3 regions of the Planomonospora sp. ID91781 genome follow, and region 3 is predicted to be linked to each of the others. Evidence: predicted binding sites of a transcription regulator. Region 3 holds the regulator's gene; each other region holds the start of a gene.

Region 1 (9,896 bases), on a different contig from region 3:
CGCGGCGAGACCGTCGCCGCGTCCGCCGACGGTGAGCCCCCGGCGTTGTTGACGAGGACGTCGAGCCGGCCCAGGAGGCCCGCCGTACGCTCCACCAGTTCCGCGGCCGCCGCGGCGTCCCGGACGTCCGCGGCGACGAAACGGGCGGTCCGCCCGCCCGCGCCGGGCAGGGCCGCCGGTTCGGTGCGCCCGCAGACGACCACCTCGGCCCCGGCCGCGAGGAACGCCTCCGCGATCGCGAACCCGATGCCCCTGGTCCCGCCGGTGACCAGCACCGCCCGGCCGGTGAAGTCCATCGCCGTGCCCGTCGCCGTGCCCGTCGCGGTGTCCGTCCCCATGCCGTCGCGTCCCTCCCTAGAGCGGCCCTTCGGTCCCGGGGAGGGTACGGCGGCGCGGCGGGGGCCGGGCGCTGCGTACCGGTCACCGGGACGCCGCATCGGGGAGCGGGTGCGTGTACCGGTCACCGGGACGGCCGCCCGTGCGGCCGGATGCCGGGCGGCACCATGGACACCCCGGTGAACGGCCTCCGGGGACTCGGGCGGACTTCGGCGGTCTTCGGCGGGCTCGGGCGGACTCCGGCGGATTCAGACGGAACAGGGGAGGCTCATGAGCGAGAACGACGCACTGACGATCCCGGGCGTCCTGGACCGCGCCGCGCGCGACCACCCGGAGACCGAGGCCGTGGTGGACGGTCCGGTCCGGGTGACGTACCGGGAGTTGCGGGACAGGGTCCGCGGAGCGGTCCGGGCCTTCGCCGCGTCCGGCGCCGGGCGGGGGGACCGGATCGCCGTCTGGGCGCCGAACGGCCTGGAGTGGATCGTGGCCGCGCTGGGCGCGGTGAGCGCCGGGGCGGTGCTGGTCCCGGTCAACACCCGCTACAAGGGCGAGGAGGCGCGGTGGGTGCTGGCGAGGAGCCGGGCGCGGACGCTCTTCGTCGAGGACGGCTTCCTCGGCAACGACTACCTGGCCATGCTCGGTGCGGGTGCGGGTGCGGGTGCGGGTGCGGGTGCGGACACAAGCACGGGTGCGGGCGGGAGCAGGGACGGGAACGGAACCGGGGACGGACCGCCGGTCCCGGGGCTGCCGGATCTCGCCGCCGTGGTCGCGTTCGACCGCGAGGCGCGACCCGGGACGACGAGCTGGGAGGAGTTCCTCGCCGGGGGCGCATCCGTTCCCGAGGAGACGGCGAGGGCCCGGTCGGCGTCGGTGACCGCCGGGGACGTCGCGGACGTGCTCTTCACCTCCGGCACGACGGGCAGGCCCAAGGGGGTCATGTGCACCCACGGCCAGAACGTCCGGACCTATGAGGCCTGGTGCGGCCGGACCGGCCTGTCGCCGGGGGACCGCTATCTCATCGTCAACCCGTTCTTCCACTGCTTCGGCTACAAGGCGGGCGTGCTCGCCTGCCTGCTGCGCGGAGCCACGATGGTGCTCCAGCCGGTGTTCGAGCCCGGCGAGACGATGCGGTTGATCGAGGCCGAGCGGATCACCGTCCTGCCCGGTCCGCCGACGATCTACACGACGATGCTGGACGCGCCGGAACGCCCCCGGTACGACCTGTCGTCGCTCCGGCTCGCCGTGACCGGCGCCGCCACGGTCCCGGTCGCGCTGGTCGCACGCCTCCGGGCCGAGCTCTTCCCGCAGGTCGTCACGGCGTACGGGCTCACCGAGTCGTGCGGCACGGTGACCTCCTGCTCGCTCGACGACGACGACGCGACCGTGGCCGGCACCTCCGGCCGCCCCATCGAGGGAGTGCAGGTCGCGGTGGCCGACGGTGCGGGCCGGCCGGTCCCCGCGGGAGAGGACGGCGAGATCCTCGTCCGCGGGCACAACGTGATGCTCGGCTACCTCGACGATCCCGAGGCGACCGCGGAGGCGGTCCGGGACGGCTGGCTGGTGACCGGAGACCGGGGCCGCCTCGACGGGCGCGGCAACCTGACGATCACCGGCCGGTCGAAGGACATGCTCACGGTCGGCGGGTTCAACGTCTACCCGGCCGAGGTCGAGCAGGTCCTCGCCCGCCACGCGGCGGTCTCCGAGGCCGCCGTGGTCGGCGTCCCCGACGCGCGGCTGGGCGAGGTCGGCCGCGCCTACGTCGTGCTCCGGCCCGGCGCCGCCGCCACCCCCGAGGCGCTCGTCGCGCACTGCCGGGCGGTGCTGGCGAACTTCAAGGTGCCCCGGGAGGTGCTCGTCGTCGACGGCCTGCCGCGCAACGCGGCGGGGAAGGTGCACAAGGCCGCGCTCCTCGGCGGTCCGGCGGCGGGGCCGCGGGCCGCCGACCCGGACGAACGACGGGCGGCCCGGTGAGCCGCCCGTGCGAGGCGACCGCCGGATCCCACCCGGAACGGACTCTCCGCCGGTGCTCGGCGGGCGGACTGCCCCTCTCGGGTGAACCGGCCGGAATCGCGACTTGCAATGCTAACTTGCAATGCTAAGTTAGTGATGTGGAACGCAATCTAAGCCTCGACCTGCATGTGCTCACCGCCCGCCTGGACCGGGCGGCCGACCGGATCCTGCGCGCCGAGTACGGCGTGTCCTACAGCCGCTTCCTGGCGCTGACCCTGGTGGGGGAGCTGGGTGCCTCGACGCAACGGGTGCTTGCGGACTATCTGGGGGTGACCGAGCCGTCGGTGAGCCGCATGACCGCCGTCCTCGCCGCCGACGGATTCCTCGACGTGCGGCCCGACCCCGCCGGAGGCCGTCGCCGGAGGCTGAGCCTCACGGACAAGGGAGAGCGGCTGGTGGCCTCGGCCCGGCAGGGATTCGAAGAGCGGCTGGCCCTGCTCGTCGAACACAGCGGCGTGCCGTACGACGAGTACGCAGGTCACACCGCGCGACTGCTGGAGACGTTCACCCAGTGGGAGAAGGAGGCGGCCAAGTGAACCGGAGCACCCGGACCCCGCCGGCACGCCGGTACACGGTCCTGTCGGCCGACGGCACGCCGATCGGCTACCGGACGATGGGCGACGGCCCGGGCCTCATCGTGGTCGGCGGCGCCCTGCGGACGGCGGAGGACTACCTGCCGCTGGCCTCCGCGCTGGCCCGCTCCTTCACGGTGCACCTCGTCGAGCGGCGCGGGCGGGGCGCCAGCGGCCCGCTGGGTCCCCGGTACACCCTGGGAAAGGAGGTGGACGATCTCCTCGCCGTCCAGGCGGAGACCGGAGCGCGCTCGGCGTTCGGGCACAGCTACGGCGGACTCGTCGTCCTCGAGACCGCGCGCTCGTCCCGGGTGCTCGACCGCATCGCGGTCTATGAGCCCGGAGTGCCCTGCCTCCCCGTCCCCACCGCCTGGATGGACCCTTACCGGGAACGGCTGGCCGCGGGCGATCCGCACGGCGCGTTCGTTCACTTCATCCGGGGCTCGGGCGGCGCACCGGCCTTCGTGAGCAGGATGCCGTACTGGTATCTGCGCCTGGCCCTGCGTGTCGCGTTCCGGGGGCCGAGCTGGCAGCGGATGCTCCCCCTGCTCGATGCCAATCTGGCCGAACACGGGCAGTTGGCGGCACAGTACGGTCGCCTCGCCGAATTCGCCGCCGTCACCGCTCCGGTGCTGCTCCTCTGCGGAGGCCGTACCGCGCGCGCGAGCAGGGCGGAGTTCGACGCTCTGCGCGACACCCTTCCCGATGCCGTCCTCGAGACGTTGGGCGGCCTCGACCATTTCGGGCCGGAAGGGAAGAACGCATCGGTCGTGGCAGAGCGGGTTCTGGCGTTCCTGCGCTGACGGCCGACGACGCGAGGGCGGCCGGACGCCGACCCGGAGGGCGTCTCGCACCCGGCGTCCGCCCCTGGGCGCTTCCTGCGCCCGGGTGCCTCTCCCCAGGGCCCGGGCGCAGGAGGCGCGGCCTGCGGAGCAGCTGAACCGCAGGAGGAAACGGTGCTGGCGTTCGTGATCGGCGCCGCCGGACGATTGTGCCGGGTCGGACCGGAGGGGCGCGTCCGGCGCTGGATTGAAAGCCGGCCTGCGACTTCCGCGGTACACGGCTACCACGGAAGTCGCAGACACACCGGCTGGCCAGGACGACCCGGTGGTGAAGCGGGCGGCCCTACGGGGGTGGCCGCCCGGAACGCGGGCCGGTGCTGCGGCGCCGTTCTTCCCGGGCGGTGCGGACGCCCGGTCGAGGTCCCCCGCCCGGCCGCCGGTGCCGGCCGGGTTCTCATGGTCCCTGAGCGGCGAGGGAGACGGCGGGGTGCCAGCCGGTCAGTGCCAGCGACAGCAGGACGACGAGGACGTTCTGCAGGACGTGGACCGCGATGGGCACCCAGGTCGATCCGGTGCGTTCACGGATCCAGCCGGCGGCCAGGCCCACCGCGACGGCCAGGGGGATGAAGAGGGGGACCTGGTGGATGAGCCCGAATCCGAGGGCGGTGACGGTGATCGTCCAGGAGGCCGGGAGGCGGGCGCGGAGCCAGCCGTACAGCACTCCGCGGAACAGCAGCTCCTCCGCGACGGGAGCCAGGAGGCACGCGCGGACGAGGATGACGGCGGCCAGGGCCGGTGAGGCGTCGGCGAGCCGGCCGTCGTCGGCTCCGATCGCCCACAGCACCTGCCACACCTGCCCGGCGGGGACGCCGAACCACCCGGCGATGAGATATCCGACCGCGCCGGCGAGGTACGCCGCCGCCCATACCGCGGCTCCGAGGGCGTACCCGGACGGCCGTACGGGGGCCAGGCCGAGATAGAGGCCGCGGGCGCGGCGGTCGCGTCCCACCGTGACGAGCAGCGCCGCGGCGATCGCCGCGTAGACGGCGGCGACCACCACCGGGGCCAGGCGGTCGAGGTCGGCGGACCAGTGCGGGGCGAGGGTGCGTGCGGTGGACGCGGTGAGCACGCCGGCGGCCACCGCGGACGACGCGGTGAGGACGACGGCGAACAGCACACGTCGGCCCCGGGGACGTTCGAGCGTCGTGGTCACCGGCTCTCCCCGGAGGCGGAAGCGGTGTCGGGCGCGGGAGCCGCGGCCGGACCGGACGAGATCCGGCGCCGGTCGGCCGGCAGCCGGACCGCGGCCACGACCAGCCAGGCCAGGGCGGCGAAGCGCACCGGCAGCAGGTACGCCGCCTCGGGGACGAGGAGGGTCAGCGTGGTGAGCTCGGCGACCACCGCGATCACCAAGCCGGCTGCGGCCACCGGGCGGGGCAGCAGCTTCAGCAGCAGTCCGGGCACGGCCACCCCGGCGACCAGCAGCCCCAGCGGGACGACGTGACCCGGGCCGCCGGTGAGGAAGGTCAGGTCGTGCAGGACCAGCAGGATCGCGTCGGCCTCGCCGTGGCGTGACATCGTCCACTGCAGCAGCGCCGACAGCATCAGGGCGGCGGCGGAGATGATCCCGCCCGCCAGGGCGATGCCGGCGCCCGGTGCCCGCACTCCGAGCCGGTGCAGTCTCGCGTGCACGGACGCGGCCAGGATCGCCAGCGGCACCGCCGAGGAGAACTGCAGCAGCCCCGCCAGCCGCAGCGCCTGCGGCTGCGTGGTGAGGTATCCCAGCCGGTCGGCGGCCTCGGCGTAGACCGAGGGATGGCCCCGGCCGGATACCAGTGCGCCGGCGACGAGGCTCGCGAGGAACAACGCCGTGGACAGGGCCGCGAGAAGTGTCAGGGGCGGGCCGCCCTGGCCGCGGCGCGACGGTGCCGTCGTCATGGAGATCCTCCGGATCAGTCATTAATTCATTTGTCGAACGATTCATACCACGAATGATTCGTGTTGTGTATAGTAGGACTCGTGGCAGACAGCACCGACGGGCAGACCGCGGCCGCGGTGGCGTTCCTCCTGGCGCAGCTGGGCGAGCACGCCGCGGCGAAGTTCGCCGAGCGCATCGAATCCCTGGAGCTGACCCCCGCGCACGCCGGGGTGCTGCGCCTGGTGTCCGTTCGGCCCGGGTGCAGTCAGCAGGTCCTCGCCGGGGCGCTCGGCGCCCTGCCCAGCAAGGTGGTCGCCCTCGTCGACGAGCTCCAGCGGCGGGGACTGGTCGAGCGCCGGCGCAACCCGGCCGACCGCCGGCTGCACGCCCTGCACCTCACCGACGAGGGGGAGGAGATGCTGCGCAGGGTGCGGAGCGCGGCCGAGACCCACGGCGCCGAGCTCACCCGCGCCCTCGATCCGGAGCAGCGGGGCCACCTCGCCGACCTGCTCGGGCGCATCGCCGCCGACCAGGGACTGCAGCCGGGTGTCCACCCCGGCTACCAGCGGCTCCGCGGATAGCGCCCTCGGCTCAGGCGGCGCCCCGGCTCAGGCCCCGTAGACGGGTTCGGGGGCGGCGGCGTCGGCCAGCAGGCCGGTGATCACCGGGCCGAGGCCGGCGGCCTCCCAGCGGGCGCCGTTGTCGGAGGCCGGGCCGTGCCGGAAGCCCTCCATCACGCAGATCCGGCCGCCCTCGACCTCGAAGACGCGCCCCGTCACCCCCCGCGACCCGGCCGAGGCGAGCCAGGCCACCAGGGGGGAGACGTTCTCCGGGGCCATCGTGTCGAAGGAGCCGTCCCGCGGGGCCGCCATCGTCGCGGCGAAGACCCGCTCGGTCATCCGGGTCCGGGCGGCCGGGGCGATCGCGTTGACGGTCACGCCGTACCGGGCCAGCTCGGCGGCGGCCACCAGGGTGAGCGCCGCGATGCCCGCCTTGGCCGCGGCGTAGTTGCCCTGCCCCACGCTGCCGAGCAGGCCCGCCCCGGACGAGGTGTTGACCACCCTGGCGTCCACCGGCCGGCCCGCCTTGGACTCGGCCCGCCAGTGCAACCCGGCGTGCTTGAGCGGCAGGAAGTGGCCCTTGAGGTGGACGCGCACCACCGCGTCCCACTCGTCCTCCGACAGGTTCACCAGCATGCGGTCGCGGAGGAAGCCCGCGTTGTTGACCAGCACGTCCAGCCGGCCGTACGCCTCCAGGGCGGTCTCCACCAGGCGCCGGGCCCCGCCGCCGTCGGCGACGTCGGAGCAGTCGGCCACCGCCTCGCCGCCCAGCGAGCGGATCTCCTCGGCCACCCGCCGGGCGGGGCTCTCCGACCCGCCCTCCCCGGCGGCGCTCACGCCGAGGTCGTTGACCACGACCTTGGCGCCCTGCCGGGCGAGCTCCAGGGCGTGCGCGCGGCCGAGACCGCGCCCGGCCCCGGTGACGACGGCGACGCGGTCCTTGCAGATCATCGTCGGCTCTCCTCGGCGGTGACGGCGGTGACGGCGGTGACGGCGGTGACGGCGGTGCGGAAGGGCCGGCCCGCCCCCCGCTCGCTCGGGGGAGGCGGTCGCGCCGTTCCTTTGCTACCTTAATTTCTAACAAATGTTTGGTGGAAAGGCAGCCTATGGGAATCTCCACCAGGAAGCACGGCGACGGCGTCCGCGAGATCGTCGTGGACGTCCCCCCGGTCAACGCCCTGCCGGTGCAGGCCTGGTTCGAGCTGGCGGAGGCCGTGCGGGAGGCCGGGGGCGACGCCGGGAGCCGTGTCGTGGTGCTCCGCGCGGAGGGCCGGGGGTTCAACGCCGGGGTGGACATCAAGGAGATGCAGGCCGCCTCCGGGTTCGAGGCGCTGGTGGGCGCCAACCGCGGCTGCCACGCGGCGTTCGCGGCCGTCTACGGGTGCGAGGTGCCGGTCGTCGCGGCCGTGCACGGGTTCTGCCTGGGCGGAGGCGTCGGCCTGGCGGGCAACGCCGACATCGTGGTCGCCGCCGAGGACGCCTACTTCGGCCTGCCCGAGGTGGAGCGGGGCGCGCTCGGAGCCGCCACCCACCTGGCCCGCCTCGTCCCCCAGCACCTGATGCGCGCGATGGTCTACACCTGCCGGAACGTCACGGCGGCCGAGCTGCACGCGTTCGGCTCGGTGCTGGCGGTCGCGCCCGCCGACCGGCTCCGCGAGACCGCCTTCGAGGTCGCCGAGCAGATCGCCGCCAAGGACCCCTACGTGATCCGCCGGGCCAAGGAGTCGCTGAACGGCATCGACCCGGTCGACGTCAACCGCAGCTACCGCTTCGAGCAGGGCTTCACCTTCGAGCTCAACCTGATGGGCGCCGGCGACCGGCACCGCGACGCCTTCGTCGCCGAGAGGGCGCGGGGATGACGGGCCGCCGGGAGCGGGTCCGGCGCGGCGGGCGGGGGGACGGGGGCCGTCCGCGCAGCGGGGGAGGCGCGGTGAGCGGGCCGGTGAGCAAGGTGATGACGGCCGAGGAGGTCGTCGCCTCGCTGGAGAGCGGCATGACGGTCGGCATCGGCGGCTGGGGCTCGCGGCGCAAGCCGATGGCCCTGGTCCGCGCGGTCTGCGGGTCCGCCCTGAAGGATCTGACGATCGTGTCGTGCGGCGGGCCAGACGTGGGCCTGCTGTGCGCGGCGGGCAAGGTCCGCCGGGTGGTCGCCCCCTTCGTGACGCTCGACTCGATCCCCCTGGAACCGCACTTCCGGGCCGCCCGGCAGAGCGGGGCGGTCGGGCTCACCGAGTACGACGAGGGCATGTTCATGTTCGGCCTGCTCGCCGCGGCGCACCGGCTGCCGTTCCTGCCGATCCGCGCCGGGCTCGGCTCGGACGTCATGCGGGTCAACCCGGGGCTGCGCACGGTCCGCTCGCCGTACGACGCCGCGGGGAGGCCGTACGGCGGCGCCGGACGGGGTGCGGGGGAGAGCACAGAGGAGAGCGCGGAGGAGGAGGGAGAGGAACTGGTCGCGGTGCCGGCGCTGACGCTGGACGCGGCGCTGATCCACCTCGAGCGGGCCGACACCCGCGGCAACGGCCGGTACCTCGGCCCCGACCCGTACCTGGACGACCTGTTCGCCAAGGCCGCCGCCCGCACCTATCTGAGCTGCGAGCGGCTGGTGGACCCGGGTGGGCTGGCCGGCCCGCCGCAGACACTGCTGGTCAGCCGGATGCACGTGGCCGGCGTGGTCGAGGCCCCGGCCGGCGCCCACTTCACCGAGTGCGGGGACCACGGCCGCGACGAGGCCTTCCAGCGGCACTACGCGGCCTCGGCCGCGGACCCGGAGGCGTGGGCGGCCTTCGCCGGCCGGTTCCTGTCCGGGGACGAGACCGCCTACCGCGACGCGGTGCGGCGCTGGCACGAGGAGCGGGCCGGATGAGCGCGAGCCGCGCGGAGGTCTGCGTGACGGCCTGCGCCGAGGCCTGGCGCGGCGACGGCGAGATCCTGGCGGCGGCGATGGGCACCTGCTCGGTCCTGGGGGCCCGGCTGGCCCGGCTCACCTTCGAACCCGGTCTGCTGACCACCGACGGCGGCGCGCTGCTCACCGCCGAGCCGGTGCCGGTCGGCGCGCCCGCGGGTCCTGCGGAGGGCTGGCTGCCGTTCCGCGACCACCTGTGGCTGGTGCAGAACGGACGGCGGCACGTGATGATGGGCGCCTCCCAGATCGACCGGTACGGCAACACCAACATCTCGGCGATCGGCGACTGGACCCGGCCGGTCTCGCAGCTGCTCGGCGTGCGCGGCGCCCCCGGCAACACGCTCTGCAACCCGGTCAGTTACTGGATCCCCCGCCACTCCACCCGGGTGTTCGTGCCGAAGGCGGACGTGGTCAGCGGGGTCGGCTCCGACCGCGCGGCGGAGCTGGGCGCGCGCGCCTCCCGCTTCCACGACCTGCGCCGGGTCGTGACCGACCTGGGCGTGTTCGACTTCGGCACGCCGGACGGGTCGATGCGGCTGGTCTCGGTCCACCCCGGGGTGGAGGTCGGGCAGGTCGTCGCGGCCACCGGCTTCGACCTGGTGATCGACGGCGAGGTGCCGCAGACCCGGTGGCCGGTGGAAGAGGAGCTCCGGCTGATCCGCGAGGTGCTCGACCCCCGGGGACTGCGGGACCGGGAGGTCCGGGCGTGATCGACCAGGTGCTGGACACGCCGCTCACCCGCCTGACCGGCGTCCGCCACCCGGTCGTTCAGACCGGCATGGGCTGGGTGGCGGGACCGAGGCTGGTCTCGGC
Region 2 (9,896 bases), on a different contig from region 3:
CCACCACCCGCTGTTCGCCGGCGGCTACGACCGGCCCGGGCAGGGCGGATACCACGTGTGGATGCCCGGCATGGCCGCCGCGCCGGCCACCATCGAGGGCGGCGACGTACTGGTCATCGGGCACGGCGCGGTCCTGGTCGGGATGAGCGAGCGCACCCAGCCGCAGGCCGTCGAGATGCTCGCGTGCAGCCTGTTCGCCCAGGGCTCGGCGAGCCGGATCGTGGCGCTAGACATGCCGAAGGCGCGCGCGTTCATGCACCTGGACACGGTGATGACCCAGGTCGACGAGGGGACGTTCACCAAGTACGCCGGGCTGGGCATGCTGCCGTCCTACACGATCGAGCCGGGCGGCAACGACAAGGAACTCAAGATCACCGACCACCCGCCGGAGGAGATGCACCGGGCGATCGCCGCCGCGCTGGGCCTGGACGACATCCGGGTGCTGACCGCCGTCCAGGACGTGCACGCCGCCGCGCGCGAGCAGTGGGACGACGGCTGCAACGTGCTGGCGCTGGAGCCGGGCGTGGTCGTGGCCTACGAGCGCAACACCACCACCAACAACCACCTGCGCGCGGCCGGCATCGAGGTGATCACCGTCCGGGGCAGCGAGCTGGGCCGGGGGCGCGGGGGTCCGCGCTGCATGAGCTGCCCGATCGAGCGCGACGGCGTCTGACCGCCCGTCCGTTGCCCGCCGCCGTCCCGGACGGCCGCCTCCCCCGGCGCGGCCGCCACCGCCCCGTACGGCCGCCGGCGCTCCCGCCCGGAACGCAGGGTGAGGCCCAGATACCCCGGAGCGGATTCAGGGGCCCGACAGAGGGAACAAATACGACATTCACGGCGGAACCCGCCGGACCGGATTCGACCTCTTTTTTCCAATCAGCTTGACCTTCGGCGTCCGCCCCTTTACCGTCACTGTCCGTAACCACACGTCGTGACGTTACCGGGTGAACCCTCACTCTCCGGTCATCGCAGGCACCTACCCCTGGGCGCCGACCCGGTGACCGGAGCATACGGCGTGAGGTAGCACAATCAAGTGAAAGCAGTACATTAGAGAGCCGGGGGGCCACACGATGCCGTCTGAATACGCCAAGTCGCTGGGTGCACGACTCCGCGCCATTCGCACCCAGCAGGGATTGTCCCTGCACGGAGTCGAAGAGAAGTCCCGTGGACGTTGGAAGGCGGTCGTCGTCGGCTCCTACGAGCGTGGCGACCGCGCTGTCACGGTGCAGAAGCTTGCCGAGCTCGCGGATTTCTACGGGGTGCCCGTCTCGGAGTTGCTGCCCGGAGGCGCCGCCCCGAGTCCGCTGGGACCCACGCCGAAGCTTGTGATCGACCTTGAGCGCCTCTCCCAGCTCCCCAAGGAGAAGGCCGGTGCCCTCGCCCGTTACGCGGCGACCATCCAGAGCCAGCGTGGTGACTACAACGGCAAGGTGCTGTCCATCCGCCAGGAGGACCTGCGCTCCCTCGCGGTGATCTACGACAAGTCCCCCAGCGAGCTCACCGAGGAGCTCATCAACTGGGGCGTCCTGGACCCCGAGGCACGCCGGGCCGTCGACTCCTTCTGATTCCGGACCGTCTCATGGGTGCGCCGGTTCCGGCGTACCCATCCGGCCACGGATACGTTCTTCCGTTGAACCTCGCGTGTAGTCCGCCGCCGATGTCCATCGCTGTGGTAGGAAAAAACAAACGCGCTGTTTAACGAGACGTGGTGAGATGCTCAGGAGAGACGACCGCCAGGATCGCTCCCCGTCACGCCCGAAAAGCCGGCTCGCCTCTCTCCGCGCCTCCCTCTCCTCGACCAGGGCCCGCGCCTTCGTCAGGCTCCTCTCCTCCGTCGAGACCGGCAAGACCCACGCCGTCCTGAAGCTGCTGCCGTTCATCGTGATGGCCGTGGTGGCCACGATCGATTTCGGCACGGGCCCGACGACCGGTCTCCTCCCCCTGCTCGCCCTGGGTCCCGCCTTCGCCAGTGTGGCCTGCGGCCTGGCCCGCACCACGCTGGTCGGCGTCATCGCCCTCCTGCTCGGCGTGGCCCTCGGCGCCTACAACGACATCCTCTGGACGCCCCGCACCAACGTCACCGTCATCGCCATCCTCGGCGTGACCATGGCCAGCGTGCTGGCCAGCGCCGGGCGGCTCCGCCACGAACGGCGGCTCGCCGACGTCCGCTCGGTGGCCGAGGCCGCCCAGCGGGTCCTGCTCCGGCCGGTGCCGCGCCGCGCCGGACCGGGGATCGGCGTCGCCGTCTCCTACACCTCCGCCACGGCCGAGGCCCGGATCGGCGGCGACCTGTACGAGGTGGTCACCACCCCGCACGGGGTCCGGGTCATCGTGGGCGACGTCCAGGGCAAGGGGCTGGAGGCCGTCGAGACGGCCGCGGTGGTGCTCGGCGCCTTCCGGGAGGCCGCCTACGACGAGTCCAAGCTCCAGGGCGTGGTGTCCCGCCTGGAGAACGCGCTGAGCCGGGAGCTGTCCGGTGAGCAGTTCGTCACCGCCGTGCTCGCCGAGATCACCGGCGGCGCCTCCATCACCGTCCTGAACTGCGGCCATCCGCCGCCCATGGTGCTCACCGCCGAGGGCGACCACTGGTTCGCCGATCCGCCCGAGGACGCGCTTCCCTTGGGGATGGGCGCGCTGAAGGCCGGGGAGCCGGCGCCGTACCAGATCCCGTTCGCGCCCGGCCACCAGGTCCTCTTCTACACCGACGGGGTCATCGAGGCGCGGGACCGCTCGGGCCGGTTCTACCCCCTGGACTCCCGCGCCCATCTGCTGGACGGCGCCGACCCGCAGCTCGCCCTGGACGCCCTCCGCGCCGACCTCCTCCACCACGTCGGCCGCCCGCTGGCCGACGACGCCGCCATGCTCCTCCTCCGGCACCGCGCCGCCCACACCGCCGACTGACACCCCGTCCACGCGAGCCCCGGCCCCGTACGGCGGCCGGTCCCGGTGATTCGGCCTGGTCCCTTCGCACGGTTCGGCAGGTTCTTTCGCTCGGTGGTTCGTGGTGCGGCTGGCCGGTGGTTCGTGGTGGTCGGTGTTGGTGCGTACGGAGGCGGGCCGGTGGTCCTGGAGGCCGTCGCAGCTGAGGTCTGGTGGTTTCCGGCCTCCGGCCTGGACTCGGGCGCGCGGGGTTCGGGCCGCAGACTGGACCCGGCCGGAGGCCGGTCGGCTAGGAACCGTCCTCGAGGAGGGCCTTCAGGGTTTCCTCGTCGCGGGCGATCACGGCGCGGCCGTCGTCGGTGAGCACGATGGGACGCTGGATCAGGACCGGATCGGCGGCCAGGAGGGCGATCCACTCGTCGCGGTCGCGCGGCCGCTCCGCCAGTCCGAGCTCCCGGGCCCGGGCCTCCCCCATCCGGGTGACGTCCCACGGCTGCAGGCCGAGCCGGTCGAGGACCTCGGTGAGCTCCGCGACCGTGGGCGGGTCGTCCAGGTAGCGGCGGACGGTCACGTCCCTGCCGACGCCGGCGAACGCGTCGAGGGCGCAGCGGCTCTTGGAGCAGCGCGGGTTGTGCCAGACGGTGGTCATGCGACCTCCGCCGGGACGCCGCCGGTGATGCGGAGCAGCTCGTCGTAGGAGGTGGGGAAGACGCTGTGCGGATGGCCGGCGGCGGCCCAGACCACCTCGTGCGCCTTCAGCCAGGTGTCGACCAGGGTGCGGATCGGGGCCGGGTGGCCGATCGGGGCGACGCCGCCGATGGGCTGGCCGGTGGCCGCGCGGACCAGCTCCGGTGTGGCCCGCCGTACCTCGGCCGCGCCGATCGTCTCGGCGACCAGGCCGGTGTCGACGCGGTGGGCTCCGCTGGTGAGCACCAGGAGCGGCTCGCCGTCGGCGTCGAAGACGAGGCTGTTGGCGATGGCGCCGACCTCGCAGCCGAGTTGCGCGGCCGCGGTCGCGGCGGTGGGGGTGGCCTGCGGGAACACGACGATCTCTCCGGAGACACCGTGCTCGCGCAGGGCGGCGGCGACCTTCTCGATGTTCGGATGCAACTTTTCTGGCACCCGGCCACTCTAAACAGATCGCCGGCCGGTCACCGCTTCATGACCGGCCGAAGGTGCATCCTGATGGTGCGCTATGTTCCGTTGATCCGGTTATCCAGCGGTGTGAGGGGATGAAGTCACGTGGAGGTTGGACGGCGGCTCGGAGTGGCCGCGCTCATGACGGGAGCGGTGCTCCTGTCCTCCTCCGGCGCCGCGAACGCGGTGTCCGCCGCGCCGGCGGTTCCGGTCACCGCGGTGGAGGCCTCGTTCGCGGCGGAGACGGCGGCGGCCGAGCCGGCCCCCTTCGCCGCGCCGGGCAAGACGCTCAGGGTCGGCGCCAAGGGGGCCGCGGTCAAGGTGCTGCAGACCCGGCTGAGGGAGCTCGGCTACCACCCGGGCCGGATCGACGGCCGGTACGGCGGGGCGACCCAGGCCGCGGTGTGGGCGTTCCAGAAGGTCAACGGCCTGAAGCCGGCGGGCGCCGTCACCCGGCGCACCTGGGACGCGCTGGAGACCCCGCGGGCCCCCAGGGTCCTGGTGCCCAAGGGCAGGCCGACGCGCGTGGAGATGAACCTCACCACCCAGGTGATGGTGCTCTACGTCGGCGGGCGGGTGAAGCTGATCAGCCACACCTCCTCGGGCAGCGGGGTCCCCTACTGCGAGACGGCCACCTGGCAGGGCAGGACGCAGAAGTTCTGCGGCGACGCCCGCACGCCGACGGGCGACTACAGGACGACCTGGCGCCGGGACGGCTGGCACCGGTCCTACCTGGGCCAGTTGTACAACCCGATCTTCTTCAACGGCGGCATCGCCTTCCACGGCGCGCTCTCGGTTCCGCTGGCGCCGGCCTCGCACGGGTGCGTGCGCCTGCCGATGCACGTGGCCGAGGTCCTTCCCGGCCTGCTCGGCACGGGGGTGCCGGTCCACGTCCGGGGCAGGTTCGCCCGGTAGCCGCGGCCGTTCGCGGAACGCGGGCCCCGGGAGATCTCGATCTCCCGGGGCTTTTCGTTTCACAGAGAGATCGAACTTCTGTTCGTCGACATACTTGACAGCATCGATGATCGAATTTATGTTCGATGTAGTGACGTGGGACTCGCGGCTCACGTTGAGGGCGGCCGACCCGGCCCCGCCTCCGCCGGAGGCGGGGCCGGGTCGGGACGGACGGGGAGAGGGGAAGCTCCTCGTCCGGCCGCCCGGCGGAATTGTCGGTGGGGTCTGCGAACGTGATACCACCGGCCAGACTGCCGGGAGCCGCTTGCGACCAAGGAGGCGGAAGCATGACCCCACGGTTCGACGGCCCCGCCGGGCCCCGGTTGTCGCCCACGGTGCGGGCGCGCCTGGCCGACGCGCGCGACTGCCTGGAGGAGGCGGCGAGCGCCCGCACCTCGGCCATGCGCTATGTCTCGGCGCACCTGGCGGCGCTCCGGGCCGCGGCGGCCGTCCTGGCCGCCCGCCCCAAGCCGATGGACGGCCGCCGGCGCAGGTTGCGCAGCGCCTGGGAGCTGCTCCCCGAGGCCGAGCCCAGGCTGGCCGACTGGGCACCCTATTTCGAGGTGAGCGCCGCCAAGCGGGCCTCGATCGAGGCCGGGATGACCCACGCCGTGTCGGCCCGCGACGCCGAGGAGCTGATCTCGGAGGCGGAGCGGTTCGTCGTGGCGGTCGAGGAGATGCTCGGCGTGCCGATCCAGCCCGCTCTCCCGGGCCGCGTCCCCCTGGCGGGGTAGGCCCGCCGGGTGTCCTTCCTGTGCGCTCCCGGACCCTGCACACTCCCGGACCCCGCACACTCCCGGACGGCGGCGAGGGCCGTGGCGGGAGCCGGGCGGCTCCGTCCGGCGGGTCTGCCGTCCCGGAGCGGCGACCGCGTCCGTCCCGGCCCGTAGGCCGGGGCCGTCCGCGGACCCCAGGTAAAAGAACCCGAACGTCCCGTCAGCCGTTTTCCTCGAATCCGGCCGGATCGCCCCTGCTAGGGTGCGACGGTGATCGGACTGCGACGAGTCGGCCCCGACGAGTTCGTCTCCCGGCTGGATTCCGTCCTCGACATCTACACGGCGGCGATGGCCCCTCCCGTCGATCAGCTGTCCGGCCGGAAGGCGATAATGGGCAACCACGCCGCCCACCCCGGTTTCACCTGCCTGTTCGCCGAGCTCGCCGACGGCACCCCGGTCGGCCTCGCCTACGGTTTCCACGGCGTCCCGGGGCAGTGGTGGCACGACGTGGTCCACCAGGCCGTCGCCGAACGGCGCGGCGAGACCAGCGCGCGCGACTGGCTGGGCGACGCCCTGGAACTCGCCGAGGTCCACGTCCACCCCGACCACCAGGGAAAGGGCGTCGGCAGGGCCCTGGTCCTGAACGTGTGCGAGGGGCGGCCGGAACGCACGGTCGTGCTGTCCACCCGCGACCTGCCCACCGCGGCCCGGCACCTCTACCGGAACATCGGGTTCGTGGACCTGCTCACCGCGTTCGTCTTCCCCGGCGGGTACGAGCGCTACGCGATCGCCGGGGCCATGCTCCCGCTGCCCTCCGGCTGACACCACGGAGGGCGCGGTCACGAGCGGCGGGAGCCGGCGCGGTCCGCCCGCCGCGGCGGGCGCGTCAGAGAAGCGCGAGCGCCTTGGCCAGGCCCGGATCGCGCCCGGTGGCCAGATCGAGGGCGGTCATCGGGGCGTGGTGGTCGACCGGTACGCCGATCGTGTCGATGATCTCCCGGGCGGGGCCGAGGTGCCGGACCTTGGGCAGGATCAGGACGCTGCCGTCGTCGAGGAGGTATCCCATGCCGGGACCGGAGACGGCCCCGGCGGTGCGGGTCCCGACCAGGGTGCCCAGGCCGTTGCCCTTGACCGCCGCGCTGAAGTCGTCGCAGGCCGAGGCGCAGCCGCGGTCGGTGAGGACGACCAGGCGCGAGCCGAGCAGCGGGACGCTGTCGTCGGTCCGGTTGGGCACGCAGTCGCCCTTGAGCGGGCAGAAGTGGCTGGTGACCTTGCCCTGCGCGAACGCGCCGAGCAGCCGGGTCACCTCGCGGGGCGACCCGCCGCCGTTGCCGCGCAGGTCCAGGACCACCGCATTCGGCCTGTCCCGCAGTTCGGCGATGACCCGGTCGGCGCCGCCTTCGTGGAATCCGGGCAGCCGGACGTAGACGACGCCGCCGGGAAGCCTCTTGGAGGTCACCTCCGGAGGCCGCCGGGTGAGGGGCCCCTGCCCGATCTCGACGGTGCGGGTCCGTCCCGTCGTGGGGCGCTTGAGCGTGAGCCGTACCGGGTCGGCGGCGAAGGCGCCGATGATGGCCTGGTTCACGGTGTCGCCGATGAACACCGGCATGCCGTCGACCTTGAGGATGATGTCGCCGGGTCTGACGCCGGCCTCGGCGGCGGGGCTGCCGGGCACGACCTCGGTGATGAACAGCGGCGACCGGGCCGCCGGGTCGAGCTGCGGGCCCTGCTCGGCCGACACGCCCACGATGCCCGTCCCGGTCGGCCCGCCCTGCTGCAGCGGGGGCGGGTTGATCCAGCGGGCGTGGTTGTCCTGGAGTCCGGCGACCATCCCGGTGATCGCGGCACGCAGCGCGGCGGGGTCGCCGGTGCCGAGGACCTTCGCGAAAGCGGCCCAGTCGGTGTCGCGGTCACCGGTCAGTGCGGGCAGCCCGAGGTCGGCCCGGTCGGCACCGCGCCGGATCAGGTTCTGGGTGTAGGCGGCCATGGCGCTCTTCAGCAGCGTCCTGGAGTCCAGGACCGGGCCGCTGTAGTAGTTGTCCAGCACGCAGAAGTACGCCTGCCGGAGCGTGTTCACCGAGGTCGGGGGCGGTGACTGCGGCGGTGGCGCCGCGACGGCGGTGCAGCCGGCGTTCCCGGCGGGGACCGGCTGCGGAGCCGGGGCGGAGGCGGACACGGTGCAGGCCGTCACCAGGACGGCGGCGCAGAGAGTTCTGATCATGGCCGCCAGCGTGGCCGGAAGCGGGTTTCCCGGCCGTGAACGCAACCGTTAACGCCGTTGTCACCTCATTTCGTATAGGAACGTCGGCATGCGAGTGCTGGTGGTTGAGGACGAACGAGATCTGGCCGATCTCGTGGCGGTGGGACTGCGCCGCCACGCCATGGCCGTCGACGTGGCCTACGACGGGGCCGCCGCGGCGGAACGGCTGGCGGTGCACGACTACGACGTTCTGGTGCTGGATCGGGATCTGCCCGGGATGCACGGCGACCTCGTCTGCCGTGAGCTGGTGGCGCGCGGGAGCCGTACGCGGATCCTGATGATGACGGCGGCGGCGTCGGTGCCGGACCGGGTGGCGGGTCTGGGGATGGGAGCCGACGACTACCTGCCCAAGCCGTTCGACTACGCCGAACTGGTCGCGCGGGTGCAGGCGCTGGGACGGCGCAGCCGGTCGGCGGTGCCGCCGGTGCTGACGCGGCACGGAATCGTGCTCGACACCCACCGGCTGCAGGCCTCGCGGGACGGCCGGCACCTGCACCTGTCGCTCAAGGAGTTCGCCGTCCTGGAGGTGCTGATGCGGGCCGACGGCGCGGTCGTGAGCTCCGAACGGCTGCTGGAGGAGGCCTGGGACGAGCACACCGACCCCTTCACCACGGTGGTGCGGGTCGTGATCAGCCGCCTGCGGACCAAGCTCGGCGACCCGCCCTGCATCCAGACCGTCCCCGGCGCGGGATACCTGCTGTGACGACGATCAGGGTACGGCTCACGCTGACCTACTCCGGACTGTTCCTGCTGACCTCGGTCGTGCTGCTGGTCACGGTCAACCTCCTGCTGTACCAGGCGCTGCGCACGCGGATCGCGCGGCTGCCCGTGGCGCCCGCGGCGCCCCCGGCGCCGGGGACGACGGCCGGCCGGCTCCCGCCGCGCCCGCCGCTGCCCGATCTGGTGGACGACGTGATCGGCTACCAGTGGGAGGTGACCGCGCTGACGGTCGGGATCCTCACGCTGGTCTCGCTGGTCGTCGGATGGCTGGTCGCCGGGCGGATCCTGCGGCCCCTCCACCGGATCACCGCCACCGCGCAGCGGCTGTCCCTGTCGACCCTGCACGAACGGATCGCGCTCGCCGGGCCGGAGGACGAGCTGAAGGAACTGGCCGACACCTTCGACGCGATGCTCGACCGGCTCGAACGCTCCGTCGCGGCGCAGCAGCGGTTCATCGCCAACGCCTCCCACGAGCTGCGGACCCCGCTGGCCGTCCAGCGGGCGGCGATCGAGATCGGCCTCCCCGAGGACGTCGGCGAGATCCGCAGCACCCTCCTGCTCCACAACCGCCGCGCGGAGAGCCTCATCGACGCCCTGCTGGTGCTGGCCCAGGCGGAGCACGGCCTGGACGGCAGGAGTCCGGTGGCCCTGGACCAGGTGGTACGGCTCGCCGTGGCGGAAGGGGGTTCGGACGGCGTCACCGTGACGGTGCGGACCGAGCCGTTCGTCGTCGAGGGGGACCCCGTCCTGCTGAACCGGCTCGTCACCAACCTGCTCGACAACGCGGTCCGCTACAACCGCCCCGGCGGGACCGTCGAGGTCGCCCTCTCCCGCGGAGTCCTGACGGTCCGCAACACCGGCCCGCACGTGCTCCAGGAGGATCTCGGCGACCTCTTCGAGCCCTTCCGGCGACTGCACACGGCCCGCGGGCGGGGCGCCGGACTCGGCCTGTCGATCGTCGCGGCGATCGCGAAGGCGCACGGGGCCGACGTGCGGGCGAACCCCAACCCGGGTGGCGGGCTGGAACTCGTCGTGGTCTTCGCGGGATCCGGGGACGCACCCCCCGCAGGAGGCGACGGCGGGCTCACCCGGTGAGCGAGGCGGTCTCCGGCACGTGGTCGGGGGCCGCATCGGCGGCCGCGTGGTCGAGGGCGCGGAAGACCTCGCGGGTCGCGCTGGAGCGGTTGAAGGTGATGAAGTGGATGCCGGGCGCGCCCTCGTCGAGCAGG
Region 3 (9,896 bases):
TCCGCGAACTCCTCCGCCGGGTCCCGCACATCGAGGGAGGCAGCCCCCAGCGGCTCTACTCCAGCTTCATCAACGGCATCAAGCACATGCGGTGCGACTTCTAGGACGGGCGGCCCGTCCGCGTCCTAGCCCGCGGTCGTCCTGATCGCCTTGAAGACGGTGTTGACGTCGGGCAGCAGCTCCTTCTGGGCGTCCGGCACCGACATGTAGACGATCGAGGGCAGGTCGGCCCCGGTGCTCACGGCCGCCACGACCACGGTGGTCACCGACCCGTCCGAGGTGATCTCGTAGGCGGCGAGCTGCGCCGGCAGGCCGCCGACCGACAGCGTCTGCTGGGCCGTCTTGCGGGCGCTGTTGCCCTCGGGGAAGAACTTCCTGCGAGCGGCGAGCGTGACCGCGTTGATCACCGGGGCGAGGTTCTCCGGCGAGGTGTAGCGGCTCTTCAGTCGGGGAGAGAGCGGACCCGACATCACCTGCGCGAACTGGGACCTGCCCGCCGAGTCCTGCCCGGCAGGGACGTACTGCCGCGTGCTGAAGCCGTACGTCGTGGGCACGGTCGGGCGCGTGTCCAGCCGCCACGGGGCACCGAGCCGGGGGAGGGTCAGTGCGGCCCTGGCGTCGGTGAGGGTGCCGGCGACCGGTGAGGCTTCGCCCTGGAACCTCGGCAGGCGGGGGACCTTCTTCGGGGCGGTGCTCGGCTTGGGGGTGGCGGAGGGCTTGGTCGCGGCGACGGCGCTGCCGTCGTCGGTGGCGGCCAGCGGGCCGGCCAGGAAGGCCCAGAGCACCGCGCCGACCAGCGCGATCACCGCGGATCCGGCGAGGGCGAAGACCCAGACGGGCCTGCCGTTCCCGGCGAGGTCCTCCTCCTCGCCCATGGCCTGGTAGTTGTCGCCGAAGACGGTGTTCCACAGCTCCTGCTGCCGCTCCGGCGGCGGGGTCTTCGGCCCGCTGATCTGACCGGCGGTGACGAACGGCCGGTTCGGATCGGAGGGGTCCCGGCTCAGGTGCCCGCCCGCCCGGTCCTGCGCGGGGCCCTGCCCGTTCTGCCCCGTCTGGCCCGCGTGCCCCGCCTGGCCGGGCCCTCCCGGTCGCTGCCCGGGTCCTCCCGGCTGCGGGAGCTGCCCGGGCTGCGTGATCTGCCCAGGGTCGCCGGGTCGCGGCTGATCCGGGTGCCCGCCCGGTCCGGTCTGGCCGGGCCGGACCGGATCGCCCACGGGAGCGGAACCACCGGCCGGCGCGCCGAAAGCGGCGGTCCGGGCGAAGGGGTCGGCGGAGGCGAACGGGTCAGGCCGGGCGAAGGGGTCGGCGGAGGCGAACGGGTCAGGCCGGGCGAAGGGGTCGGCGGAGGCGAACGGGTCGGGCCGGGCGAAGGGGTCGGCGGCAGGGGACGGGCCGGGTCCTGCGGAGGGAGGGTTCCAGCCGGGCCGGGAGTCCGTGCCGTGCGGAGGCGTCGGGTCGGACCGGGAGTCGGCCCAGGCCGGGGTGAAGGCGGAGCCCGGCCGCTCGGAGGAGGGCACGCCCCACCCGCCGTTCTCCGCGGGGGCCGGGGCGGACGGGCGCGCGACGGCGTCCTCGCGGGACGGGGCGGACTGCCGGACGCCGTCCTGAGGGGCGGAGGCGTCCGTGCCGAACATCTGCTGCCACGAGCGGTTGCCGGGGACCGGGGCCGGCCGGGCGGCGCCTCCGGGCGGCCCGTCCTGGGGGAGCGGGAGCCGGGGACCGGTGCCGGGCGGGTCGTCCGCCCGCGCCGACGGGGTCTCGGGTGCTTCCTGCCATGCCGGAGACTGCTGAGGCCGGCTGGAATGATCCGAGGCCATGGATTCCTTACCTCCCGCACGGGTGCCCGAATTATGGGTATTGGGCATGGTCTCATGCGGGGCAGGGGGATTCGCAGGAAAACGGGGGAACGCTTCCCTGAACTGGAGGCCGGTGGGATCGGTTGGAGGGTCCTGCAGAGGCAGGCCCGCCTCCATGGGATCCGGGCCCTGCCCCGGCTCTGCTGAGTGCGCCACGGTGAAAAGGGTAAACGGCCGGGACGGGCGAGGTCACAACGGATCTATCCCCATAGTGTCTCGATCACCCCGGATGCGTGGCCGTCCCCATTGTGCTGACCTGGTGGTTCCGGTGTCTTGGTTTTGCCGTGATCGGGCACGTCGTTCCCGGTCATGAAGGAGGATTGCGAACTGCGCTAGGCTTGCACTATGCGTGCCGCGGCCCTGCTGCTTACCAGGCCGCATCGGCTCTCCCGGCGCTAGGGGGCGCCCCGCAGATCTCGCCGCGCGAGGCCGTACGGCCCGCCGCGACAGGCGCAGGATCGACGGGGTGCGCTCCACGCCTCACCGATGCGGCTGCCCTTCGCGTGAGCGGAGGGTTTTTCTATTGGGGCCGGATGGGTCCAGATCATCTGCGCAGACGTACACCGAGGGAAGAAACGTGAGCGAGCGAGCCGACATGCGACGCGAAGAGCAGCACTACGACCCGCAGGCCCTGCAGGTCAAGTGGGGACGGCGGTGGGAGGAGCTGGACCCCTTCCGGGCCTCCGGCGACCCCGCCGACACCCGCGAGAAGCGCTACATGCTCGACATGTTCTCCTACCCCTCCGGTGACCTGCACATGGGCCACGCCGAGGCGTTCGGCATCGGCGACGTCGTCGCGCGCTACTGGGTCCAGAAGGGCTACAACGTCCTGCACCCCGTCGGCTGGGACTCCTTCGGCCTGCCCGCGGAGAACGCCGCGATCAAGCGCAACGCCCACCCCGCAGAGTGGACCTACGCCAACATCGAGACCCAGGCCGCCTCGTTCAAGCGCTACGGGGTCTCCTTCGACTGGTCGACCCGGCTGCACACCAGCGACGCCTCCTACTACCGGTGGACCCAGTGGCTGTTCCTGCGCTTCTTCGAGCGCGGGCTGGCCTACCGCAAGGGCGGTCTGGTCAACTGGTGCCCGAACGACCAGACGGTGCTGGCCAACGAGCAGGTCGTCGGCGGCAGGTGCGAGCGCTGCGGCGCCGAGGTGGTCCGCCGCGAGCTGACCCAGTGGTACTTCAAGATCACTGAATACGCCGACCGGCTGCTGGAGGACATGACGCAGCTGGAGGGCGGCTGGCCCGAGCGCGTGCTGAGCATGCAGCGCAACTGGATCGGCCGCTCCGAGGGCGCCGACGTCGACTTCGTGATCGAGGGCCGCGACGAGCCGGTCACCGTCTACACCACCCGTCCCGACACCCTGTACGGCGCGACCTTCTTCGTGGTCGCCCCGGACGCCCCGCTGGCCGAGGAGATCGTCTCCGACGGGCAGCGGGCGGCCTTCGAGGCCTACCGGGCCGAGGTGGCCAAGCTGTCGGACATCGACCGGCTCTCCACCGACAAGGAGAAGACCGGCGTCTTCCTGGGCCGCTACGCGATCAACCCGGTGAACGGCGAGCGCATGCCGGTCTGGGCGGCCGACTACGTGCTGTCCGACTACGGCCACGGCGCCATCATGGCCGTGCCCGCGCACGACCAGCGCGACCTGGACTTCGCCCGCGCCTTCGACCTGCCGGTCCGGGTGGTGGTCCACACGGGCATGGCCGACCCCGGGGAGACGGGGGTGGCGACCTCCGGCGACGGCGAGATGGTCAACTCCGGCCCCCTGGACGGCCTGGACAAGACCTCCGCGATCCGCAGGATCATCGAGATCCTCAGCGAGCGGGGCACGGGCAAGGCCACGGTCAACTTCCGGCTGCGCGACTGGCTGCTGTCCCGCCAGCGCTTCTGGGGCTGCCCGATCCCGATCATCCACTGCGTCGACTGCGGCGAGGTCCCCGTCCCGGACGAGCAGCTCCCGGTCACCCTGCCCGACCTGCGCGGCGAGGCCCTGGCGCCCAAGGGCGTCTCCCCGCTGGCCTCGGCCGCGGACTGGGTCGAGGTGGCCTGTCCCAAGTGCGGCGGCCCCGCCCGGCGGGACACCGACACGATGGACACCTTCGTCGACTCCTCGTGGTACTACCTGCGCTACGTGGACCCGGACTACGAGGGCGGCCCGTTCGACGTGGAGAAGGTCCGCCAGTGGGGCCCGATCGACCAGTACGTCGGCGGGGTGGAGCACGCGATCCTGCACCTGCTGTACTCCCGGTTCTTCACCAAGGTCCTGCACGACATGGGCATGGTCGACTTCACCGAGCCCTTCACCCGCCTGCTCAACCAGGGCCAGGTGATCAACCAGGGCAAGGCGATGTCCAAGTCGCTGGGCAACGGAGTGGACCTGGGCCAGCAGATCGACGCCTTCGGCGTGGACGCCGTCCGGCTGACCATGATCTTCGCCGGTCCGCCCGAGGACGACATCGACTGGGCCGACGTCTCGCCCGCCGCGTCGCAGAAGTTCCTGGCCCGCGCCTTCCGGGTGATGACCGACGCCGGCGCGGCCTCCGCCCCGGGCGCGGACTTCACCACCGGCGACCTGGAACTGCGCAGGATCGTGCACCGGACCGTCGACGAGGTCACCAAGCTGGTCGAGACCCACCGCTTCAACGTCGCGGTGGCCCGCATGATGGAGCTGACGAGCGCGGCCCGCAAGGCCATCGACTCCGGCCCCGGCGCCGCCGACCCGGCGGTCCGGGAGGCCGCCGAGGCGCTGGCCGTCATGCTGTCGCTGGTCGCCCCGTACACCGCCGAGGAGGGCTGGGAGCGCCTGGGCCACCAGGCCTCGGTCGCCCGGGCGGGCTGGCCGGTCGCCGAGGCCGGCCTGCTGGTCGAGGAGTCCGTCACCTGCGTCGTGCAGGTCGCGGGGAAGGTCCGCGACCGGCTGGAGGTCTCCCCGGAGATCTCCGAGGACGACCTGCGGGCCCTGGCCCTGGCCTCGGAGAAGGTGCAGGGCTTCCTGTCCGGTGCGCCGCGCAAGGTCATCGTCCGCGCGCCGAAACTGGTCAACATCGTCCCCTGACGGTGACCGGAGGGGCGGGTCCCCGAGGGGAGCCCGCCCCCTTCTCGCGGTGCTCGCATCGCTCCGGCGCTCACTGCCGAGGCCCCGGCGCCGCCCGCCTCGCGGATGCCCGCCCGGGGCGGCATCCGGACCGCTGTCCCGGAGCGGCCCGGTCCCACGACGTCCTTGCCCCGGCGGGCCCGGCGCAGGGGTCCCCGGCACGACCGAGGCGCGGTCAGCGGCCGGTCGGCGTCACGACCGGGACTTCACGGCCTGGGAGATCCGGTCCAGGATCTCCGAGAGGACCGGGCCCGAGGTGGCGAAGTTCAGCCGGGCGAAGCCCTCGCCGCCGGGACCGAACGGCGGCCCCTGGCTGAGCATCACCCGTGCCTCGCGCTTCAGGAACCCGGCGGGGTCCTCGCCCAGGGCCAGCTCCGTGAAGTCCAGCCACGCCAGGTAGGTGGCATCGGGAACCCGATAGCGCACGCCCTCGGGAAGCCCTCCCGCGACCAGGCTCCGGTTGCGGGCGAGCACCGCCCTGACCTCCTGGAGCCAGCCGTCCCCGTGCGTCCAGGCCGCGACGGTCGCGTCGACCCCGAACACGTGCGCCGCGCCGTACATGTGCCTGGGCTGGGCGGCCATGGCGGCGCGCAGGGCGGGCGGCCCGAAGTGCGCCACGGAGCAGCGGATGCCGCCCAGGTTGAACGCCTTGGTGGCGGAGGTCAGCGTGACGGTCCGCTCCGGCAGCAGGGTGGCGAAGGGGACGTGCGCGGACGGGGCGTGGGTCAGGTCGGCGTGGATCTCGTCGGAGACGACGAGCAGATCGTGGCGTTCGGCCAGCTCGGCGAGGACCGTCAGCTCCTCGCGGGTGAACGAGCGCCCGGTCGGGTTCTGCGGGTTGACCAGCAGCAGCACCCGGCAGCGGCCCTCGGCGAGGCGGGCGGCCAGGGCGTCGGCATCGAAGCCCCAGGAGTCGCCCGCGGGCTCCATCGGGATCGGGAGCAGCGGCCGGCCCATCTCGGCGAGCGTCTCCAGGAAGGGCGGGTAGGTCGGGACGTGCAGCGCCACCGCGTCGCCGGGCCGGGTGGCGACGTGCAGGACGACCTGGAGGGCCTGGTTGATGTCGGTGAAGGAGCGCACGTGCGCCGGGTCGGCGCGCCAGCCGTGCCGCTGCTCCATCCGCACGGCGAAGACCTCCGCCAGCGGGCCGTCTCCGAGCTGGTCGAGCCAGGCGGGGTAGCCGAGGTCGCCGTGGACCCGGCGGGCCAGGGCCTCCCGTACGGCGGGGGCGACCGGGAAGTCCATGTCCGCGACCCAGGCGGGGATCACCCCGGGCTCGGCGAGGGACCACTTCGCCCCGTCACGGGTGATCAGGCTTTCCAACGTCAGATCGTTCAGACCGGATATGTCGCTCACCGCCCCAGCCTAGGCCGGGGCGGTGAGCGACGCGGAGATCGAGGCCCGGGATGCGCGGGCCGGACGGGCCCGGCGGCCCCGGCCGTGCGGCCACACGGCCTTCACCGGGCGGAGCCTGTGACTCAGAGCTTGCGGAGGACTGCCACGACCTTGCCGAGGACGGTCGCCTCGTCGCCCGGGATCGGGTCGTAGTTGGGGTTGTGCGGGACCAGCCAGACGTGGCCGTCCTTGCGCTTGAAGGTCTTGACCGTGGCCTCGCCGTCGATCATCGCCGCGACGATGTCGCCGCTGTCGGCGACCGGCTGCTGGCGCACGACGACCCAGTCGCCGTTGGCGATGGCAGCGTCGATCATCGAGTCCCCGGCCACCTGGAGCAGGAAGAGCGTGCCCTCGCCGACGAGCTGCTTGGGCAGGGCGAAGACGTCCTCGATGCTCTCCTCGGCGAGGATGGGGCCACCGGCGGCGATCCGGCCGACCAGGGGGACGTAGGAGGCCGTCGGACGGTTGACGGGCGCCTCGTCGGTGCCCGCGTCGGGGTCCACCCAGAGCACGGGCTCGCCGGGCAGACGGACCTCAAGCGCCCGGGGGCGGTGCGGGTCGCGCCGCAGATAACCCTTGCGCTGCAACGCCGTCAGCTGGTGGGAGACACTGGAGGTGCTGGTGAGCTGCACCGCCTCGCCGATCTCGCGCATCGACGGGGGGTATCCCCGCTGCTGCACCGAATCACGGATGACCTCGAGGATCCTGCGCTGCCTGGGGGTGAGGCCGAGGGAGTCACGCCTGCGCACCGCCAGGTCACTGACGGCCGCGCCGTTCTCTTTGTGCTCGCTCATGCGATCTCCTCGCCTCCCGGTCTGTATTCCTCATGTCGCACACAGCGACCGTACCGCCGTCGAAGATCATCTTCAAACAATTGTTCGAGTCTTCCTCGAAATCGGCGACGGCGTGGTGTACAACATCGTACGGGAGTTCGATCGACACCGTGTTCGATACACCGATCTTTCTTCGACCTGTGTTCGGCCAGGCCGGGGCGATGGGAGGGCCATGGAGGCGACCACGCGGACGGGGCGGTCCCGGCGGGGGCGGGCGTCGGGGCAGACCGCGGGACGGGCGTCGGGGCAGCCCCGGCCGCAGCTGCGGCTGATCGAGGGCGGCAGGGCGCATCTCCGGGCGGCGGACGGCGGCCGGTCGCGCTCGCGGGCGGCGGGTGAGGGGCGACCTGGGAGTGCGGGTGAAGGCCGTCCGCGGCCGACCTCGACGGGCGGGGGGCGACCGCGGCCGGCCTCGGGCGGCCGGGCGCGCCGGAGGCCCGGATCCGGACCGGAGGCGGCGGCGGTGGCGCGCAGAGGGGTCCGCCGCCCCGCCGCGAGGCCTCTCCGGCTCACCCGCCGGGGCAGGGGCGCGGCCGTGGCCGCGCTGCTCCTGGCCGCACTCGTCGTCCTCTGGGCGATCGCGCACCTCGTCCCCGTCTAGATCCCTGTCCAGCCGACCGCGGACCTCATCCCTGCTCGGAGGGGACGGAGGCCGCGGGGCTCCCGCGGGTCCGTGCAGGGGAGGCGGGGCTTCCCGGGTCCGCGCAGCGGAGATCCGGTGGTGGACCGCACCCGCTCCGCGACCTGGTGCGGGTCAGGTGTCCGGCCGCGCCCGTCCGCGGGCCCGCGCGGCGGAGATCCGGTGGTGGACCGCACCCGCTCCGTGACCTGGTACGGGAGCACGCCGGGCCGTGTCCCGCCCGTGGCGCCGTGCGCCGGATCCGTGCCGGGCCGTGCCCGGCCGGTCGCTGCGCGTGCGGGACTCCGGTGTGCCCGGGCGGGCGGCCCGGAGGGCGGGGCGGCGGCGACACGCCCGGGTGGCACCCCTGATCAGCGCCTTCACTCGGGACACTCCGATCAACTTGCGTTCATCGTCGCGCACTTCTACGGTTGCACCACAACATCTTGTGGCACCACCCGCCCCGTTTCACCATAAGTTGTGTTTCTGTTACCGCACTTCACCTTCGCGGGTGAACGGGTGCGGGCATTCCGCATGGCATGACACGGGGCGTGTGGGGCAGGTGAGCCGGTCAGGGAGGCGACGCACGTGCACTGTCCGTTCTGCCGTCATCCTGACACGCGGGTCATCGACAGCCGCTCCACGGAGGACGGCGGGGCCATCCGCCGCAGGCGCACGTGCCCGCAGTGCGGGCGCAGGTTCACCACGCAGGAGACGGTCCTGCTGATGGTGAGCAAGCGCAGCGGGGTGACGGAGCCGTTCTTCCGGGAGAAGGTGATCGCCGGGGTCCGGCGGGCGTGCCAGGGACGGCCCGTCAGCGAGGACTCCCTGGCGCAGCTGGGCCAGCGGGTCGAGGAGAGCATCCGGGCGACCGGATCCGCCGAGATCCCCGCCCACGAGGTCGGGCTGGCGATCCTGGGTCCGCTCCGCGAGCTGGACGAGGTCGCCTACCTCCGCTTCGCCTCCGTCTACCGGGGGTTCGAGACGCTGGCCGACTTCGAGGCCGAGATCAGGCAGCTGCGGGCGGACCGCTCCGCCCCGCAGGACTGAAGAATTCGATCCCCGGGCGCCGGGGGACATGAGGCGGCGCATCGATGTGGTCCGACTCGCGGGCTCCGTTCGGAGTCCCGGAAGGGGGAAAGTCATGACGGAGACGGTCAGCGGCACGGCGGCGCGCGGGGGTAAGCGCCCGCGCAAGGGGCTGAAGATGAAGCGCATCTTCACCACGCCCGGCGTGCACCCGTACGACGAGGTGGCCTGGGAGCGCCGCGACGTCGTCATGACCAACTGGCGCGACGGCTCGGTCAACTTCGAGCAGCGCGGCGTGGAGTTCCCCGCCTCCTGGTCGGTCAACGCGGCCAACATCGTCACCACCAAGTACTTCCGGGGCGCCGTCGGCACCCCGCAGCGCGAGTGGAGCCTCAAGCAGCTCGTCGACCGCGTGGTGGGGGTCTACACCAGGACCGGCGTCGAGGAGGGCTACTTCGCCACCGACGAGGACGCCGAGATCTTCGACCACGAGCTCAAGCACGCCCTGGTCAACCAGGTCTTCAGCTTCAACTCGCCGGTCTGGTTCAACGTCGGCACCGCCTCGCCGCAGCAGGTCAGCGCCTGCTTCATCCTGGCCGTGGACGACCAGATGGAGTCCATCCTCGACTGGTACAAGGAAGAGGGCGTGATCTTCAAGGGCGGTTCGGGCTCCGGCGTGAACCTCTCCCGGATCCGCTCCTCCAAGGAGCTGCTCTCCAGCGGCGGCACGGCCAGCGGCCCGGTCTCCTTCATGCGCGGCGCGGACGCCTCCGCCGGCACCATCAAGTCCGGCGGCGCCACCCGCCGGGCGGCCAAGATGGTCGTCCTCGACGTCGACCACCCCGACATCGAGGAGTTCATCGAGACCAAGGCGCGCGAGGAGGACAAGATCCGCGCGCTGCGCGACGCCGGCTACGACATGGACCTGGGCGGCAAGGACATCGTCTCCGTCCAGTACCAGAACGCCAACAACTCCGTGCGCGTCTCCGACGAGTTCATGCGCGCGGTGGAGAAGGGCGAGCGGTTCGGCCTGCGCGCCCGCCTCAGCGGAGAGGTCATCG

The links. The regulator LexA, encoded in region 3, represses DNA repair genes until DNA is damaged. The targets are predictions, from matches to a motif close to TCGAACANNTGTTCGA.
Region 1: HS048_RS17920 (enoyl-CoA hydratase family protein) is a predicted target of LexA. The motif match lies at 7,255-7,270, and genes of this name have one in related genera.
Region 2: HS048_RS14725 (SAV_6107 family HEPN domain-containing protein) is a predicted target of LexA. The motif match lies at 5,003-5,018, and genes of this name have one in related genera.

What each region holds. Positions count from the first base shown of each region.
Region 1 covers NZ_JABTEY010000001.1:3,949,719-3,959,614, forward strand. The annotation lists gene HS048_RS17880 (SDR family oxidoreductase) at 1-338, opposite strand, end outside; gene HS048_RS17885 (AMP-binding protein) at 607-2,307, shown strand; gene HS048_RS17890 (MarR family winged helix-turn-helix transcriptional regulator) at 2,445-2,882, shown strand; gene HS048_RS17895 (alpha/beta fold hydrolase) at 2,879-3,721, shown strand; gene HS048_RS17900 (CPBP family intramembrane glutamic endopeptidase) at 4,155-4,913, opposite strand; gene HS048_RS17905 (hypothetical protein) at 4,910-5,638, opposite strand; gene HS048_RS17910 (MarR family winged helix-turn-helix transcriptional regulator) at 5,720-6,199, shown strand; gene HS048_RS17915 (SDR family oxidoreductase) at 6,227-7,129, opposite strand; gene HS048_RS17920 (enoyl-CoA hydratase family protein) at 7,285-8,037, shown strand; gene HS048_RS17925 (CoA transferase subunit A) at 8,133-9,044, shown strand; gene HS048_RS17930 (CoA-transferase subunit beta) at 9,041-9,793, shown strand; gene HS048_RS17935 (nitronate monooxygenase) at 9,793-9,896, shown strand, end outside.
Region 2 covers NZ_JABTEY010000001.1:3,230,921-3,240,816, reverse strand. The annotation lists gene HS048_RS14755 (arginine deiminase) at 1-673, shown strand, start outside; gene HS048_RS14750 (transcriptional regulator) at 1,071-1,565, shown strand; gene HS048_RS14745 (PP2C family protein-serine/threonine phosphatase) at 1,714-2,901, shown strand; gene HS048_RS14740 (ArsC/Spx/MgsR family protein) at 3,170-3,529, opposite strand; gene HS048_RS14735 (YbaK/EbsC family protein) at 3,526-4,002, opposite strand; gene HS048_RS14730 (L,D-transpeptidase family protein) at 4,123-4,932, shown strand; gene HS048_RS14725 (SAV_6107 family HEPN domain-containing protein) at 5,259-5,705, shown strand; gene HS048_RS14720 (GNAT family N-acetyltransferase) at 5,958-6,509, shown strand; gene HS048_RS14715 (S41 family peptidase) at 6,574-7,908, opposite strand; gene HS048_RS14710 (response regulator transcription factor) at 7,997-8,650, shown strand; gene HS048_RS38525 (ATP-binding protein) at 8,647-9,762, shown strand; gene metF (methylenetetrahydrofolate reductase [NAD(P)H]) at 9,752-9,896, opposite strand, start outside.
Region 3 covers NZ_JABTEY010000002.1:2,134,872-2,144,767, reverse strand. The annotation lists gene HS048_RS28680 (cytochrome P450) at 1-104, shown strand, start outside; gene HS048_RS28675 (hypothetical protein) at 126-1,817, opposite strand; gene leuS (leucine--tRNA ligase) at 2,452-4,920, shown strand; gene HS048_RS28665 (aminotransferase class I/II-fold pyridoxal phosphate-dependent enzyme) at 5,152-6,315, opposite strand; gene lexA (transcriptional repressor LexA) at 6,438-7,148, opposite strand; gene HS048_RS28655 (hypothetical protein) at 7,651-7,788, shown strand; gene nrdR (transcriptional regulator NrdR) at 8,395-8,856, shown strand; gene HS048_RS28645 (vitamin B12-dependent ribonucleotide reductase) at 8,951-9,896, shown strand, end outside.